Regions from separate parts of the Streptomyces sp. NPDC051909 genome, predicted to be linked through region 2. Evidence: riboswitches for the same ligand, from Rfam matches in the RefSeq annotation. Region 2 holds a riboswitch; the other holds the start of a gene.
The links. Region 2 has a riboswitch for ZMP and ZTP ahead of glyA (serine hydroxymethyltransferase). Riboswitches for the same ligand answer to the same signal wherever they lie in the genome.
Positions count from the first base shown of each region.

Region 1: linked by a shared signal. The riboswitch ahead of AB0M18_RS20105 (bifunctional 5,10-methylenetetrahydrofolate dehydrogenase/5,10-methenyltetrahydrofolate cyclohydrolase) and the one ahead of glyA (serine hydroxymethyltransferase) in region 2 are both predicted to bind ZMP and ZTP.

Region 1 covers NZ_JBFAYA010000012.1:16,882-22,481, reverse strand. Annotated here, with positions in the region: gene AB0M18_RS20115 (SWF or SNF family helicase) at 1-259, shown strand, start outside; gene AB0M18_RS20110 (hypothetical protein) at 284-1,030, opposite strand; gene AB0M18_RS20105 (bifunctional 5,10-methylenetetrahydrofolate dehydrogenase/5,10-methenyltetrahydrofolate cyclohydrolase) at 1,179-2,042, opposite strand; ZMP/ZTP riboswitch at 2,071-2,177, opposite strand; gene AB0M18_RS20100 (GAF domain-containing protein) at 2,322-3,611, shown strand; gene AB0M18_RS20095 (aldehyde dehydrogenase family protein) at 3,657-5,180, shown strand.
Region 2 covers NZ_JBFAYA010000001.1:451,259-456,858, reverse strand. Annotated here, with positions in the region: gene trpS (tryptophan--tRNA ligase) at 1-714, opposite strand, end outside; gene glyA (serine hydroxymethyltransferase) at 827-2,116, opposite strand; ZMP/ZTP riboswitch at 2,190-2,280, opposite strand; gene rocD (ornithine--oxo-acid transaminase) at 2,389-3,603, shown strand; gene AB0M18_RS02295 (glutathionylspermidine synthase family protein) at 3,669-4,853, opposite strand; gene AB0M18_RS02290 (hypothetical protein) at 4,860-5,165, opposite strand; gene AB0M18_RS02285 (hypothetical protein) at 5,299-5,600, shown strand, end outside.

The sequences.
Region 1 (5,600 bases), on a different contig from region 2:
GGCGGAGGACTGGATCCCGGGCCCGGAGGCGCTGCGCCGCGCCGAGACGCAGCTCGCCGAGGCATGGGAGGAAGACGAGCGCCCTGCCCTGCTCCCGTCCGGCCCGGCCCGCTGGACCGTGGACGGCACCGGACTGCAGCTGCGCCTCGGCGAGGACGGCCGCTGGTGGCCGTACCGCGAGGAGCCGGCCGGCTGGGCCCCGGCGGGCCCGCCGGACCCGGACCCGGCGGCGGCGCTGGCGGGGGCGGCGGGCGTCTGAGTCTCCGAGCTCCCGCCCCCGGCATCACCGCAGGCGCGCCGTCAGCTTCCGCCCGCTGTCCGAGAGGACGGCGAGGCTGCAGGCGACCGTGTCCTCGCCGAGCAGGTAGCTGGTGCGGTACGGGTACTGGACGAAGGTGGCCCAACGGGTGCCGAGCGGCTGGAGGGCGGCCTTGGCGCGCAGCGGGGCGCGGCACAGGGTGGCCGCCGCTTCCCGTACGGCGTCGTCGTCGGCGTACCGGCCGGTGAGGGTGAGCCGGGCGACGAGTTCGGCGTCGTGCGGAGTGTGGCAGGCGCGGGGGACGACGGTGCCGGGCGCGTCGCGGTCGATGTCGAAGCAGTCGCCGACGCGCAGCACGTCGTACGGGCGGGCCGCGGTGGTGCGGGGCCGGGGGCTGGTGGTGCCGGGGGCGGGCGTTCCGGTCGTGGCCGGGTGCGCGGGGCGGGCGTGGTTCGTGCCGGGCGCGGCGGTGGGGCGGGCGCTGCGGGTGGGCTGGGGCGAGGGGGTGCCGGTGCGCGCGGCGGGGGTCCGTCCGGGCGGCGGGACGGACGTGCCCGCCGTGTCGCGGGCGGCGGCGGTGGTGTCGGGGACGGCCGGCGCGGGAGCGGTCGCGGTGGCGCGCGCGTGGCCGTCGGCGGTCCCGCCGCGCGCGGTGACGGAGACGGAGAGCGCCAGGACCGCCGCGAGCGCGGCGACCGGCAGGACGACGACGCCCGGCCGTCTCGGTGGCCGGGCGTCGCGGGACGGGGTTTCCGTCGGCGGGTGGAGCATGGGATCCAGGGTCACCCGACCGCGCCCATGTGGCGACCGATACCGGTGAGTTGGGCGGCGCCCGTACAGAACCGTGACAATCCGGCGGCGTGGGCGGGATCCGCGCCGTGCCCCCGTGATGTCTGCCGTCCCATGGGTGCGTCCGGCCCTAGCGGGCGGCGAGGCCGAGCTGCCGCTCGGCGGCGTCGACGGTCTGGGCGAGCAGGACGGCGATGGTCATCGGGCCGACGCCGCCGGGGACGGGGGTGATGAGGGAGGCGCGCTCGGCGGCGCTGTCGAAGTCGACGTCGCCGACGTTGCCCGGGTTGTAGCCGGCGTCGATGACCACGGCGCCGGGCTTGATGTCCTCGCCCTTGATGAAGTCGGGCTTGCCGACGGCGGCGACGAGGATGTCGGCCTCGCGGACGGCGGCGGAGAGGTCGGTGGTGCGGGAGTGACAGTAGGTGACGGTGGCGTCGCGGCCGAGGAGCAGCAACCCGGCGGGCTTGCCGAGGATGGCGCTGCGGCCGACGACCACGGCACGCTTGCCGCTGAGCTCGACGTCGTACGCGTCGAGCAGCCGCATGATGCCGCCGGGGGTGCAGGAGACGAAGCCGGGCAGGCCGAAGCCCATGGCGGCGAAGGAGGTCATGGTGACGCCGTCGACGTCCTTCTCGGGGGCGATGGCCTCGAAGGCGGCGCGCTCGTCGATGTGCGGGCCGACCGGATGCTGGAGCAGGATGCCGTGCACGTCGGGGTCCTCGGAGAGCGCGGTGATCGCGGCGACGAGTTCCTCGGTGGTGGTCTCGGCGGGCAGCTCGACGTGCCGGGAGCGGATTCCGGCCTTCGCGCAGCGGTTCTGCTTCATCTTCACGTACGTGACGGAGGCGGGGTCCGCACCCACGAGGACGGTGGCGAGGCAGGGGGTGGTGCCGGTGCGGCGGGTGATCTCGGCGGCGCGGGCGGCGGTCTCCTCGACCGTGCGGCGGGCGAGCGCGGTGCCGTCCATGAGACGTGCGGTGCTGGTGGACATGGGAGCTCCTGAGCGTCGTCGCTGACCGGTTGATCGCCCAGGCGCACGGCAGTGGCACGGCCGCGTGGAACGCGCGCGTCCGCCGGGCCGCTCCCCGGTGGTGATCCACCTCAAGCGCCAGTCACGGCCCGCGCACCACTCTACGTGACGCCCAGGTGAGAGCTGTCCGTCAGGCATCGGTCAGGACGCATATGCGGGCCGGTCCGGACGCTTGTCGAGGCGCCGTGCGCGCATGACGATGGCGTCCACGGTGCGGACGACCTCGATGGGGAGGCCGAGTTGATCGAGACGACGTCGGCGGACACGGACGGTGCGGCGGTGCGGCGGGCGCACGAGGCGTTCACGGCGGGCGGCCCGCTCGGGGCGCACCCGGACACCCCGCCCGTACGGCCGCTGGTCGCCGAGTCCTGGCGGCGTTCGGCACGGGCGCGGGTGAGTCCGGACGGCGCGGCGCGGGTGGAGCTGGACGAGGAGGAGCTCGCGGGGCACCGGGAGGGGCATCCGCTGGCGGCGGCGATGCCGGTGGTGCGGGAGCTGATGGGGGCGTACGCGCGGGACGGCGAGCATCTGCTCGCCGTGTGCGACGCGGCGGGCCGGATGCTGTGGGTGGAGGGGCATCCGAGGACGCTGCGGCTCGCGCAGGGGATGAACTTCGTCGCCGGGGCGCGCTGGTCGGAGTCGGCGGCGGGGACGAACGCCCCGGGGACGGCCATGGCGGTGGACCGGCCGGTGCAGGTGTGCGCGGCGGAGCACTTCCGGCGGCCGGTGCAGGCGTGGACGTGCGCGGCGGCGCCGGTGCACGATCCGCACAGCGGGCGGCTGCTCGGCGCGGTGGACATCACCGGCGGGGCGGGGCTCGCGCATCCGCACAGCCTGGCGTTCGTGCAGGCGGTGGCGCGGGCGGCGGAGTCGCAGCTGGCGCTGGTCTCCCCCGGCCCGGCGGCGGCCCGGCCCCGGCTCAGCGCGCTCGGCCGGGACGAGGCGCTGCTGCAGGTGGCGGGGCGGCGGCTGCGGCTGAGCCGCCGGCACAGCGAGATCCTGGTGATCCTGGCGCACCGCCCGGAGGGCGTGCCGGGGGACGAGCTCCTCACGCTGTTGTACGAGGACGAGTCCGTCACGCCGGTCACGCTGCGGGCGGAGCTGTCCCGGCTGCGGGGCCTGCTCGGCCCGGAGTTCCTGGCCTCGCGTCCGTACCGGCTGACCGAGGAGGTCGACGCCGACTTCGCAGCGGTGGACCGGCGGCTGTCCTCGGGGGCGGTGGCGACGGCACTCGGCGGATACGCGGGGCCGCTGTTGCCGTCCTCGTACGCGCCGGGGGTCGTACGGCTGCGGGAGCGGCTCGCCGGCCGGCTGCGGGCGGCCCTCGTGGACCGGGGCGATCCGGGGCTGCTCGCGGACTGGGCGTACAGCGCGTGGGGCGAGGACGACGTGGCGGTGTGGCGGGCGCTCGCCTCGGCCGTACCGGCGGCCCAGGCGCCCGCGGTACGGGCCCGGCTGGCCGCCCTGGACGCGGAACTGTCCTCGGGCGCAACGGGGTTGCAACGTCGGGGCGCGCACCATCGGCCGTGAACGCCGGCCGAGGGCGGCCGGCGCGGTCCGAAGGAGGTCCTGCCCATGACCCGTTACGCCGCACCCGGCACCGAGGGTTCGCCGATGTCGTACGCGAGCCGCTACGACCACTGGATCGGCGGGGAGTACGTGGCCCCGGCGGGCGGCCGGTACTTCGAGAACCCGAGCCCGGTCGACGGCCGGCCGTTCACGGAGGTGGCGCGCGGCACCGCCGAGGACGTGGAGCGCGCCCTGGACGCGGCTCACGCGGCGGCTCCGGCCTGGGGGCGCACGGCGCCGGCCGACCGGGCACAGGTGCTGCTGCGGATCGCCGACCGGATGGAGGCCTCATTGGAGGCGCTGGCGGTCGCGGAGAGCTGGGAGAACGGCAAGCCGGTACGGGAGACCCTGGCCGCCGACATCCCCCTCGCGATCGACCACTTCCGCTACTTCGCGGGGGCGCTGCGCGCGCAGGAGGGCGCGCTGAGCCAGATCGACGAGGACACCGTGGCGTACCACTTCCACGAGCCGCTGGGCGTGGTCGGGCAGATCATCCCGTGGAACTTCCCGATCCTGATGGCGGTGTGGAAGCTGGCGCCGGCGCTCGCGGCGGGCAACTCGGTCGTCCTCAAGCCGGCCGAACAGACCCCGGTCTCCATCCACTACTGGATGAGCCTGGTGGCCGATCTGCTGCCGCCGGGCGTGGTCAACATCGTCAACGGCTTCGGCGAGGAGGCCGGCAAGCCGCTCGCCTCCTCCCCGCGGGTCGCGAAGATCGCCTTCACCGGCGAGACGACCACGGGACGCCTGATCATGGAGTACGCGGCGCAGAACCTGAAGCCGGTCACCCTGGAGCTGGGCGGCAAGTCGCCGAACATCTTCTTCGACGACGTGTCGGCGGCGGACGACGACTTCTTCGACAAGGCCCTCGAAGGCTTCACCATGTTCGCCCTCAACCAGGGCGAGGTCTGCACCTGCCCCTCCCGCGCCCTCGTCCAGCGCGGCCACTACCACGACTTCCTCCAGGCGGCGATCACCCGCACGGAGGCCATCGTCCCCGGCCACCCCCTGGACACCGACACCATGATCGGCGCCCAGGCCTCCGCCGACCAGCTCGCCAAGATCCTCTCCTACCTGGAGATCGGCCGGCAGGAGGGCGCCAAGATCCTGACGGGCGGTCAGCGCGTAGAGCACGGCGGCGACCTGGCGGGCGGCTTCTACGTCCAGCCCACCATCTTCGAGGGCGACAACCGCATGCGCGTCTTCCAGGAGGAGATCTTCGGCCCCGTCGTCGCCGTCACCTCCTTCACCGACCTCGACGACGCCGTCCGCACCGCCAACGACACCCTCTACGGCCTCGGCGCCGGCGTCTGGACCCGCGACGCCACCACCGCCTACCGCGCGGGCCGCGCGATCCAGGCGGGCCGCGTCTGGACGAACTGTTACCACGCGTATCCGGCGCATGCCGCCTTCGGCGGGTACAAGCAGTCGGGGGTGGGCCGGGAGACCCACAAGATGATGCTGGAGCACTACCAGCAGACGAAGAATCTGCTGGTGAGCTACTCGCCGAAGAGGCTCGGGTTCTTCTGAGCGTCTTCCGTGAGGCGCCCCGACGGCTCTGGGGGCAGCCGAGATCGTGAGCCACAGGGCGGTTCTGCAGTTGAGTTCGTTCACACAGAGGGCAGAAACCAGGCTCGCGTCAGCTGTCATGGGAGGGGCGGGGCACCCCCTGCCCGAGGCGACTCAGTGGATCAGTCTCGGTGCTTCCGCTTCCTCGCCGTCCTGCCCATCGCCCGCAGCCGCCTCGCGAGACGAGGCGCCGGTTTGGCGGCATTGACGAGTGCGGCCGCGATGACGAAGGCGAACACCAGGAAGGCCGTCGCCCAGAGGCTGCGGCGATGTTGAGCAGGGCCGTACCCACGACGCCACCGAGCAGGACGAGCGCCGGCAGCGCGAGGGCGGCGTAGCCGTTGTCCGTGTCGAGCAGAGCGAGCACCGCCATGCCAGCGG
Region 2 (5,600 bases):
GTCGAAGCGGATCACCGTGTCGGTGTCGGTGACCGCGCTCTTGACCTTCTTGGCCGTCGTCTTCGGGTCGTCGAGCAGGTTGATGAGGCCCTTCGGCGTGGACGCCGACTTGCTCATCTTGATCGCCGGGTCCTGCAGGTCGTAGATCTTCGCCGTCTCCTTGAGGATGTACGGCGCCGGGATCGTGAACGTCTCGCCGAAGCGCCCGTTGAAGCGCTCCGCGAGGTCGCGGGTCAGCTCGATGTGCTGGCGCTGGTCCTCGCCGACCGGGACCTGGTGGGCCTGGTAGAGCAGGATGTCGGCGACCTGGAGGATCGGGTACGTGAAGAGGCCGACGGTCGCGCGGTCGGCGCCCTGCTTCGCGGACTTGTCCTTGAACTGGGTCATGCGGGAGGCCTCGCCGAAGCCGGTGAGGCAGTTCATGACCCAGCCGAGCTGGGCGTGCTCGGGGACGTGGCTCTGGACGAAGAGGGTGCAGCGCTCCGGGTCGAGGCCGGCGGCGAGCAGCTGGGCGGCGGCGAGCCGGGTGTTGGCGCGCAGCTCGGCGGGGTCCTGCGGGACCGTGATCGCGTGCAGGTCCACGACCATGTAGAAGGCGTCGTGGGACTCCTGCAGCGCGACCCACTGCCGGACGGCGCCGAGGTAGTTGCCGAGGTGGAACGAGCCTGCGGTGGGCTGGATTCCGGAGAGCACACGAGGTCGATCAGAGGCCATGCTCATCATTCTCTCAGGTGTGCGGAGCGTTCCCGGACTGCCCGCCCACCGCGGGCCGGTGAGACGCGGAACACACCCGCGTCTCACCCGGTCGAGCGGGCGTCGAGCGGGTTCAGACGGGCAGGCCCGGGGCCGGGAAGGCGCCCATGAGCTCGGCGACCTCGGCGCGGATCACGGCGAGCGCGTCCTCGTCGCCCTTGCCGGCGGCGGCGACACCGCGGTCGATCCAGTCGGCGACCTGCGGCATGTGGTCCGTGGTGAGGCCGCGGGAGGTGAGGGACGGGGTGCCGATGCGGACGCCGGAGGGGTCGAAGGGCTTGCGGGGGTCGTAGGGGACGGTGTTGTAGTTCACGACGATCCCGGCCCGGTCGAGGGCCTTGGCGGCGATCTTGCCGGGGACCTCCTTGGGGGTGAGGTCCATGAGGATCAGGTGGTTGTCGGTGCCGCCGGAGACCAGGTCGAAGCCGCGGGCGAGCAGCTCGTCGGCGAGGGCCTTGGCGTTGGCGACGACGGCGTGGGCGTAGTCGCGGAAGGCGGGCCGGGCCGCCTCGTGGAGGGCGACGGCGATGGCGGCGGTGGTCTGGTTGTGCGGGCCGCCCTGGAGGCCGGGGAAGACGGCCTTGTCGATGGCCTTGGCGTGCTCGGCGCGGGACATCAGCATGGCGCCGCGCGGGCCGCGCAGGGTCTTGTGGGTGGTCGTGGAGATCACGTCCACGTGACCGACCGGGGACGGGTGGGCGCCGCCGGCGATGAGGCCGGCGATGTGGGCGACGTCGGCGACGAGCACGGCGCCGGCCTCGCGGGCGATCTCCCCGAAGGCGGCGAAGTCGATCGTGCGGGGCAGCGCGGTGCCGCCGCAGAAGATCACCTTGGGGCGCTCGGCGAGGGCGAGCTCGCGGACCTGGTCGAAGTCGATGAGCCCGTTGTCCTGCCGTACGCCGTACTGGACGCCCCGGAACCAGGTGCCGGTGGCGGAGACGCCCCAGCCGTGGGTGAGGTGGCCGCCCATGGGCAGGGCCATGCCCATCACGGTGTCGCCGGGCTGCGCGAAGGCGAGGTAGACGGCGAGGTTGGCCGGGGAGCCGGAGTACGGCTGGACGTTGGCGTGGTCGACGCCGAAGAGGGCCTTGGCGCGCTCGATGGCGAGGGTCTCGACCTGGTCGATGTTCTGCTGGCCCTCGTAGTAGCGGCGCCCGGGGTAGCCCTCGCTGTACTTGTTCTGCAGCACGGTGCCGGAGGCTTCGAGGACGGCGGCGGAGACGTAGTTCTCGCTGGGGATGAGCCGCAGGGTCTCGGCCTGCAGCCGCTCCTCGGCGCCGACGAGCGCGGCGAGCTCGGGGTCGGCGGCGGAGAGCGCCGGGTGGTGGGCGGGAAGGTCCGGGTGGTGGGCGGGAAGGTTCATGGCGTGCGTTCCTCCGGGCAGGAGGTCCCGGTGCGCTACGCGCTGCGCGGCACCACGCGGGACCTGTTCGGTTCCGGGATGCCCAGGCGGGCGGCACCTCGTGTGGTCTGCCGCGCACGGCTCCCCCGGGGTTGGTTCCCCGTACGCCAGTCGCCGTGCGTGTTTCCACAGTAGCGGGCGCGTCGTCGCCGGAGGTTTCCCCGTCCGGCATGCGAGCGACGATAAGAAAAGGGAGCCACACCCTCCCCTGCCGCAGGACGAACGGAGATCCCGTGTCGAGTACGCCGAGGACGCAAGACGAGATCGCTGCCGCGGACGCGCACAGCGCCCACAACTACCACCCGCTGCCCGTGGTCGTCGCCTCCGCCGAGGGCGCGTGGATGACCGATGTCGAGGGGCGCCGCTTCCTCGACATGCTCGCCGGGTACTCGGCGCTCAATTTCGGCCATGGCAACCGCCGCCTGATCGACGCCGCCAAGGCGCAGCTGGACCGGGTGACGCTGACCTCGCGGGCCTTCCACCACGACCGGTTCGGCGCGTTCTGCGAGCGCCTGGCCGAGCTGTGCGGCAAGGAGGCGGTACTGCCGATGAACACGGGGGCGGAGGCCGTGGAGACGGCGGTGAAGACCGCCCGGAAGTGGGGGTACGAGGTGAAGGGCGTGCCGGACGGGCACGCGAAGATCGTGGTCGCGGCGAACAACTTCCACGGCCGGACGACGACGATCGTCAGCTTCTCCACGGACCACGAGGCGCGCGACCACTTCGGCCCGTACACGCCGGGCTTCGAGATCGTGCCGTACGGCGATCTGACCGCCCTGGAGGCGGCGGTCACCGAGAACACGGTGGCGGTGCTGCTCGAACCCATCCAGGGCGAGGCGGGCGTCCTGGTCCCGCCGCCGGGCTATCTGCGCGGGGTGCGGGAGCTGACGGCCCGGCGGAACGTGCTGTTCATGGCCGACGAGATCCAGTCGGGGCTGGGCCGCACGGGCAGGACCTTCGCGTGCGAACACGAGGGTGTGGTGCCCGACGTCTACATCCTCGGCAAGGCGCTCGGCGGCGGCGTGGTGCCGGTGTCGGCGGTGGTCGCCGACCGGGACGTGCTCGGCGTGTTCAAGCCGGGCGAGCACGGCTCGACCTTCGGCGGCAACCCGCTGGCCTGCGCGGTCGCCCTGGAGGTGATCGCGATGCTGCGCACCGGCGAGTACCAGGAGCGGGCCGCCGAACTCGGCGAGCACCTGCACGCGGAGCTGGGCCTCCTGGTGGGCGGCGGCGCGGTGGAGGCGGTGCGCGGCCGGGGCCTGTGGGCCGGTGTGGACATCGCACCCGCGAAGGGCACGGGCCGGCAGATCTCGGAGCGGCTGATGGAGCGGGGTGTGCTGGTGAAGGACACGCACGGCTCGACGATCCGGATCGCGCCGCCGCTGGTGATCTCGAAGGAGGACCTGGACTGGGGGTTGGAGCAGCTGCGGGCGGTGCTTTCGGAGTGACGGCCGCCCTCGCCCAGGGCCTGTCCGGCGGATCAGGGTCGGACAGGCCCTAGGGGGGTGTCCGGCTAGAGGATCACGTGCGGGATGAAGCGCGCGTACTCGTCCGTGACCGGGCCCGCCGACTCGCGGATGCCGAGCCCCGCCGACTCGTCGCCGACGGTCCACGCGCCGAGCACGACGCGGTTGCCGTCGAAGTCGGGCAGCGGGGCGAGCTCCTGGTAGCAGACCGGCTCGTCGCCGAGGACCACGGGCGTGCCCGGCTCGTGCAGGGTGACGCCCGCGCCCTCGCGGCCGAGCAGCGGCTTGGCGACCCAGCCGGTGGTCGTGGCGAGTTCGCGCGGCCCGTCGAGGTAGGCGGGCAGCAGGTTGGGGTGGCCCGGGTAGAGCTCCCAGAGGATCGCCAGGAGCGCCTTGTTGGAGAGCAGCATCTTCCAGGCGGGCTCGATCCAGCAGGTGGTGCCGCTGCCGCCGCCGTTGTCGAGGGTGTCGAGGACGTACGGGCCGAAGCTGTCCGTGGTCAGCCACTCCCACGGGTAGAGCTTGAAGCAGGCGCGGATGAAGCGCAGCCGGTCGTCGACGAAGCGCCCGGAGATGTGGTCCCAGCCGATCCGCTCGACCGAAAGCGCCTCGGTCGCGAGGCCGGCCTGCTGGGCGGTCTCGCGGAGGTACGCGACCGTCATCAGGTCCTCGCCGAGCTCGTCGACGTCGGAGTGGACGAAGTGCACGGGGCTGCCGGGCGGCAGCAGGTGCGCCTGCCGCTTCCAGGCGTCGACGAGCCGCTCGTGGAGGGAGTTCCACTGGTCGGCGCCGGGGAAGCGCTCCTCCATCCAGAACCACTGGGGGCTGGCGGCCTCCACGAGGGAGGTGGGGGTGTCGGCGTTGTACTCCAGCATCTTCGCCGGGCCGGTGCCGTCGTAACGGAGGTCGAACCGGGCGTAGATGGTGGGGAGTTCGGCGCGGCGGCGCCAGGACTCGGCGACCCGGGAGGCGAGCCGGCGGTCGGTGATGCCGAGCTCGGCGAACCGGTTCTTCTCGACGATGTGCGCCGCCGCGGCGAGGCACATGGCGTGCAGCTCCTCGACGACCTCCTCCAGGGCCTCCACCTCGGGCAGGCTGAAGGAGTAGTACGCGCTCTCGTCCCAGTAGGGGCGTAGGGAGTCGTCGGGGTAGCGGGTCAGGGGATAGATCAGGCCCTGTTCCTCGACGGTCCGCTGCCAGCCGGGGCGCGGTTCGATGGTGTGGCGCCGCACGGGGGATCAGCCGCCGGAGGAGGAACCGTGGCCGCCGAAGCCGCCGCTGGAGACCGCGGACTTGTCGAAGCTGCCGCCGCTGACCTTGCCGTTGCTGGAGGAGCCGCCGTAGTAGTAGCGGCCGCTGTGACTGTGGCTGGAGCTGCCGCCGTGGCCGTCCCCGCCCCCGCAGTCGCACTCGTAGTTCGGGAGCTCCTTGTACGTCACCGGGTCGATGCAGCGCCGGTCGGGCTCGGAGGAGCAGGCCGTCAGCGTCGCGGCGAGCAGGCCCACTCCGCCCAGGACCACCGTGGTCGACCTCACTCTGCGCATGTCCGTCCCCGTCCTCCCCTGTGGGCCGGGCTGGTGGCGGCTGCCCGCGCCCGGTTGCGACGGCACAGTGTAGGCCCGGCGTGAACGCGCGTCCGATCCCCGTCGCACTAGAGTCCCTTTCGTGCTTCTTGGGATGATCTGCGCGCTCGGTTCGGCCGTCTGCTTCGGCGCCGCCTCCGTCTTCCAGGCGCTCGGCGCGCGGGCCGCCGAACCCGGCACGGGCGGCGGGGTCGACGTGGCACTCCTGTGGCGGGCGCTGCGCCAGTGGCGGTACGTGGCCGGGCTCGGCATGGACGGACTCGGCTTCGTCCTGCAGATCGTGGCGCTGCGGACCCTGCCGATCTACGCGGTCGGCGCGTCGCTCGCGGCGAGCCTCGCGGTGACGGCGGTGATCGCCTCCCGGATGCTGAAGGTGCGGCTCAGCCGTACGGAGTG